Regions from separate parts of the Paenisporosarcina sp. genome, predicted to be linked through region 2. Evidence: a T-box and tRNA genes for the amino acid it is inferred to sense, from the RefSeq annotation. Region 2 holds a T-box; the other holds one or more tRNA genes.
What was found. The T-box of region 2 lies ahead of ileS (isoleucine--tRNA ligase). A T-box ahead of a tRNA ligase gene usually reads a tRNA of that ligase, here a tRNA-Ile.

Region 1 (3,422 bases), on a different contig from region 2:
TCACCTATATTTTCGTTACTCAAGCCGACATTCTCACTTCTGCTTCGTCAATATCCGCTTCCGCTAATACTTCACCCTACAACAGAACGCTCCCCTACCGATATATCTTTGATATATCGCACAGTTTCGGCAAATTACTTAGTCCCGTTCATTTTCGGCGCAGGTTTACTCGATCAGTGAGCTATTACGCACTCTTTAAAGGATTGCTGCTTCTAAGCAAACCTCCTGATTGTTTATGCACTCCCACCTCCTTTATCACTTAGCAATTATTTAGGGGCCTTAACTGGTGCTCTGGGCTGTTTCCCTCTTGACAATGGAGCTTATCCCCCACAGTCTCACTGATGAACTCTACACTTAGTATTCTTAGTTTGCAACGATTTGGTACCGAATTACCAGCCCGCATACGTAACAGTGCTTTACCCCTAAGTTATAACATTCATCGCTGCGCCTAAACGCATTTCGGGGAGAACCAGCTAGCTCCGAATTCGATTGGCATTTCACCCCTAACCACAGTTCATCCGCTGATTTTTCAACATCAGTCGGTTCGGTCCTCCACTTAGTATTACCTAAGCTTCAACCTGACCATGGTTAGATCATCCGGGTTCGGGTCTATAACCAGTGACAAACGCCCTATTCAGGCTCGCTTTCACTATGGCTTCAGCATTCTCTGCCTTAACCTGCCACTAGCTATAAGTCGCCGGCTCATTCTTCAACAGGCACGCAGTCAGACGATTTAGTCGTCCTCCTACTGATTGTAAGTTTATGGTTTCATGTTCTTTTCACTCCCCTCCCGGGGTTCTTTTCACCTTTCCCTCACGGTACTGTTTCACTATCGGTCATTCAGGAATATTTAGCCTTACGAGGTGGTCCTCGCAGATTCACACGGAATTTCACGTGCTCCATGCTACTTGGGATTCAATTGGATTGTTTCAATTTTCGACTACGAGACTTTCACTCTCTTTGGTTGAGCATTCCAACTCTATTCGTCTAATTGTCACATTTAATCATTTCAAATTGTCCCACTACCCTTATTACTAAGTTTAGGCTGTTCCCAGTTCGCTCGCCGCTACTACGGGAATCGTTTTTACTTTCTTTTCCTCTAGGTACTAAGATGTTTCAATTCCCTAGGTTCGCTCTTTCTTATTTATTTATTCAATAAGAAGTATTTGAGTTTCCTCATTCGGAGACCTCCGGATAATAGCTTGTTTCCAGCTCCCCGAAGCATTTCGTTGGTAACCACGTCCTTCATCGCTTCTGAATGCCAAGGTATCCCCCATAAACTCTTCATTCCTTGAATTTAAGACTTCTAGAATCTTAATTTTCTTTCAAAACCTTATTGGTTTTTAATGTGGAGGTAAGCGGATTCGAACCGCTGACAGCCGCCGTGCAAAGACGGTGCTCTACCAACTGAGCTATACCCCCGTTGGGCCATTCTGGATTTGAACCAGAGACCTCACCCTTATCAGGGGTGCGCTCTAACCAACTGAGCTAATAGCCCGTTTCTTTTTTGTTATCGACCTAATTTTTAAAAACTTAAATTTTTAAAGGAGGTGATCCAACCGCACCTTCCAGTACGGTTACCTTGTTACGACTTCACCCCAGTCACTAATTCTACCTTAGGCGTCCTCCTCCAAAAGGTTAGAGTAACGACTTCGGGCATAACCAGCTTCCATGGTGTGACGGGCGGTGTGTACAAGGCCCGGGAACGAATTCACCGCTGTGTAGCTGACCAGCGATTACTAGCGATTCCAACTTCATGCAGGCGAGTTGCAGCCTACAATCCGAACTTAGAACGAGTTTTTAGATTAGCTAGTCTTCGCAGATTTGCATCTCATTGTCTCGCCCATTGTAGCACGTGTGTAGCCCAGGGTGTAAGGGGCATGCTGACTTGACGTCATCCCCGCCTTCCTCCGGTTTATAACCGGCAGTCTTTTTAGAGTTCGCTAAGGCAACTAAAAATGAGGGTTGCGCTCGTTGCGGGACTTAACCCAACATCTCACGACACGAGCTGACGACAGCCATGCACCACCTGTGTATACGTTCCAAACGGCACTTTCCTCTTTCAAAGAAATTCGTATCATGTCAAACCCTGGTAAGGTTCTTCGCGTTGCATCGAATTAAACCACATGCTCCACCGCTTGTGCGGGCCCCCGTCAATTCCTTTGAGTTTCACTCTTGCGAGCATACTTCCCAGGCGGGATACTTAACGCGTTAGCTTTGATACTGCGCAGGTCGATCTGTTCAACATCTAGTATCCATTGTTTACGGCTAGGACTACTGGGGTATCTAATCCCATTTGCTACCCTAGCTTTCGTCTCTCAGTGTTAGTAATAGCCCAGTAAAGTGCCTTCGCCATCGGTGTTCTTTCCAATCTCTACGCATTTCACCGCTCCACTGGAAATTCCCTTTACCCCTACTATACTCTAGTCTAATAGTTTCGACTGCGGTTTCGAGGTTGAGCCTCAAGATTTAACAGTTGACTTATTAAACCACCTACAGACGCTTTACGCCCAGTGATTCCGGATAACACTTGCATCCTCCGTCTTACCGCGGCTGCTGGCACGGAGTTAGCCGATGCTTATTCTTCAGGTAACGTCATTTTTTTCCTCCCTGAAAAAAGAGGTTTACAACCCATAGGCCGTCATCCCTCACGCGGTATTGCTCCGTCAGGCTTTCGCCCATTGCGGAAAATTCCCCACTGCTGCCTCCCGTAGGAGTCTGGACCGTGTCTCAGTTCCAGTGTGTCTGATCATCCTCTCAAACCAGATACTGATCGTCGCCTTGGTAAGCCATTACCTTACCAACAAGCTAATCAGCCGCAAGCTTCTCTCTAGGCGGAAATCCATTTCACTCGAAAGCATATGGGGTATTAGCAACCGTTTCCAGTTGTTATCCCCCTCCTAGAGGCAAATTCTTACGTGTTACTCACCCGTCCGCCACTTGAGTTAAAAACTCTCGTACGACTTGCATGTGTAAAGCATACCGCCAGCGTTCATCCTGAGCCAGGATCAAACTCTCTTAAAATTTCCGTGAATTTTTTTTTTTACTTTTGTCTAAAAGCATTTCTATCAAGTTGAATCAGAGAGTACTAAGGAAAATCAATCAGAAAGAGGGAGATTAAAAGAAATAGAATAAACTTCAAAAATTATTTTTATTTTTTATATTCTCAGATTCTCTATTTTCAAGAAATAGAGAATCTGAAACAGAAGTGGCAATTATTCATTTGGATCAGTCCATGAGCTCGAATCAGTTGATCCAAAAATTTTTAGTAAAAATTTCACTAGCAAAATAAAAGAAGCTGTATCCGAAGAATCTTTCCGGAAACGCAAAACAAGTAAAGCAATACTTATCAGAGTCCATGTTGATTTTGGACTAAGATTTAATTCCTGAGCCAATGCGAAAATTTGGTATACTAAAAGGCG
Region 2 (3,422 bases):
ACGGCCTTCACCATCTAAAGTGAATCCATGACTTAACAAACCTTTATAAGGTGCATGACCGTTGATCGCAACACTCGTTGTTAATGATGAATTAAACCATCCACGATACTGGTCAGATCCTTCCAAATACAAATCAGCAGGATAAACTAAATCATCTCTTTCATCAAGAACTGCTTGATGAGATGATCCTGAATCGAACCAAACGTCCATGATGTCAGTTTCTTTAACGAAACGACCATTTGGACTGCCTGGGTGAGTAAATCCTTCAGGTAATAATTCTTTAGCTTCACGCTCAAACCAAACTGTCGAGCCATGTTCACGGAAGATTTTAGACACATGAGCAATCGTTTCTTCTGTTAAAATTGGCTCGCCATCTTCCGCGTAAAATACTGGAATTGGAACGCCCCAAACACGTTGGCGAGAAATACACCAATCCCCACGATCACGTACCATGTTGAATAGACGAGTTTCGCCCCAAGCTGGTGTGAATGACGTATCTTTAATCGCTTGAAGTAGTTCTCCACGGAATGCTTCGATTGAAGCAAACCATTGTGCAGTTGCACGGAAAATAACAGGTTTCTTTGTACGCCAGTCATGTGGTGCCGAATGTGTGAAGAACGTTAATTTTTCTAGTGCACCTGCAGCATCTAGTGCCTCAGTAATGACTTTATTCGCTTTATCATAAAATAACCCTTCAAAGCCTGGTGCTTCCGCAGTCAATACACCACGATCATCAATTGGAGAAAGTACGTCAAGTCCATATGCTCTTCCTACTTGGAAATCTTCTTCTCCGTGACCAGGTGCAGTATGAACACAGCCCGTTCCGCCTTCATTCGTAACGTGATCACCCAACATCACTAAAGAATCACGATCATAAAGTGGATGTTTAGCAACCATACGGTCCATTTGTTCACCTTTAACCGTTTGAATTACTTCATAAGACGCCCACTCTAGTGCTGTAGCAACAGACTCTAATAAGTCTTTTGCAATTAAATAATGTGTACCTTCGACATCTACAATTACATAATCAAATTCAGGGTTTACGGAAATCCCTAAGTTTGCTGGAATCGTCCAAGGAGTTGTTGTCCAAATGATAATTTTCGTACCTTCTGCGACAACCCCTTTACCTTCAGTCACATCAAAGCTCACATAAATGGATGGAGATTTTTTATCTTGATATTCGATTTCTGCTTCAGCTAAAGCTGATTCACTTGATGGTGACCAATAAACAGGCTTCAACCCTTTATAGATATAGCCTTTACGAGCCATCTCACCAAACACTTCGATTTGACGTGATTCATAAGCAGGTTTTAACGTGATATAAGGATTTTCCCAATCACCTTGCACACCAAGACGCTTAAATTGTTCACGCTGAGTATCAATTTGCTCATAAGCGTATTTCTCACACAGCTTACGGAATTCAGCTACTGTCATTTCTTTACGATTTACTCCCTTATTAGCAAGAGCTTGCTCGATTGGTAAACCATGAGTATCCCAACCTGGAACATACGGTGCATGGTAGCCAGTCATCGATTTATGACGAACAATCATATCCTTCAAGACTTTATTTAACGCATGACCCATGTGTAAATCACCATTCGCGTACGGAGGTCCATCATGCAAAATAAACGTCGGACGTCCTTTTGTACGATTAAGCACTTTTTCATATAGATTCATGTCATTCCAAGTTTGCTGCATGACTGGTTCGCGTGTTGGCAATCCTCCACGCATTGGAAAATCGGTTTTCGGCATTAATAACGTGTCTTTGTATTCCATCAATATAACCTCCTCAAAATAAAAAAACTCCTCATCCCATGAAGGGACGAGAAGTTTAACTCGCGGTACCACCCTAATTGCAACAATGAAGTTGCCATCTTAGATCACATTAACGGTGTGAAGCCGAAACCACTTACAATCAATCGTTCAGTGGTTTTACTCAGGAGTGATTTTCATTTGATTGCTACTTGTTCGAGCTTCCACCGTCCTCGAATCGCTTTTCTGAGCGCACAAAATACTGTCTCTTTCAACGTATTTAATATCAATATGTAGCTATTATATGGAAAGTAACTACAATCGTCAAGCAAACTCTAATCTTCAGTTGTTTCGATTCGCTCTAGTTCAGATGTGTCCACTTCATATTGCATTAAATGATCCCAATCATCTGTATTGATTAAATCTAACTGAGCTTCAACTAACATTTTGAAGCGATTGCGGAATACTTTTGATTGTTTCTTAAGTTCTTCTATCTCTAAAGCGATACGTCTAGCTTTCGTCAATGCTTCATTCACAATTCGATCTGCATTTTTTTCAGCTTCTTTAACAATTAGCTTCGCTTCTTTTTGAGAATTGCGACGAACTTCTTCAGCAGCCTCTTGTGCAATCACAATTGATTTTTGTAATGTAGATTCAATCGTAGTGAAATGACCAACACGTTCACTAGATGACTTTAACTTTTCTTCTAATTCTTTTTTCTCTTTTAATAGAAGTTCAAAATCTTTAATAATTTGATCTAAAAATTCATTCACTTCATCTTCATTGTACCCACGGAATCCTTTTCCGAATTCCTTGTTATGTATATCCAATGGTGATAATGGCATCTTCTCGATCTCCCCTTTAAAACTAGCGTTGTTTCAAACTATTATACCTTTCATTAGAAAGGTTTACATCAATAATTCGAATTTTCTTTAATATTTCTTATGATTTCGGCTCCATTCGACCAACTTGAAGTCGAATCTTGTCTTTCTTCGTTCTTCCTTCAATCATTCCTAACCGAATACGACCAAAACCTCGAATCGAAATTAAATCAGATTCATGTAATTCAAAAGCTGGTTGATCTCGAACAACCCAATTTACTTTCACTTTTCCACCATGAATGAAAGTAGATGCTTTTTGTCTTGATATATTAAATAATGATGCAATAATCGTATCTAATCTCATTGAACTCACAGTATGTGATTCTTCTACCCACGTTTCCGTATTGAGTAAGAAAAGATGTTCTTCTGGAAGCTCTTGAACTTGTACCTTGGATTTTCCGATGGAAGTAATATTTAAACGTACAAAATCAGCAACTTCAGAAACCACGGCAAACTCAATTCGCTCGCCATCCACTCGGATATCACCAAATTTTGAACGGTCTAATCCAAGAGACATCAATGTACCCAACACATCCGGATGTTCTAACGTTACAAACTTAGATGGATAACTTATTTCAAACATTGTTACTGAGAAGTCTTGATCAGTAGGAACAAAATAAGAGGGCGAAATCAACATACGCTTACGTTCAGCATCCTCAAATTTGCTATATGAATGTGTCACAATTTCCTCATTTTGCCCGGCAATAGCTTGGACAATAAATTGTTCTCGAGGATCTAAAAAGTCCGTCAGCTTTGGTGCGTAGCGGTCTTCCGTTTCACGGATCCATC

Region 1: it has a tRNA-Ile gene. The T-box ahead of ileS (isoleucine--tRNA ligase) is inferred to sense a tRNA for this amino acid. The anticodon was not compared.

Annotation. Positions count from the first base shown of each region.
Region 1 is NZ_JBYNRN010000043.1:7,409-10,830, reverse strand. Features, by position in the region: partial or broken rRNA gene AC3EA5_RS15530 (23S ribosomal RNA) at 1-1,297, opposite strand, end outside; tRNA gene AC3EA5_RS15525 (tRNA-Ala) at 1,350-1,422, opposite strand; tRNA gene AC3EA5_RS15520 (tRNA-Ile) at 1,425-1,498, opposite strand; rRNA gene AC3EA5_RS15515 (16S ribosomal RNA) at 1,544-3,024, opposite strand; gene AC3EA5_RS15510 (hypothetical protein) at 3,216-3,422, opposite strand, start outside.
Region 2 is NZ_JBYNRN010000039.1:105,937-109,358, reverse strand. Features, by position in the region: gene ileS (isoleucine--tRNA ligase) at 1-1,776, opposite strand, end outside; T-box leader at 1,816-2,036, opposite strand; gene AC3EA5_RS14740 (DivIVA domain-containing protein) at 2,088-2,597, opposite strand; gene AC3EA5_RS14735 (YlmH family RNA-binding protein) at 2,695-3,422, opposite strand, start outside.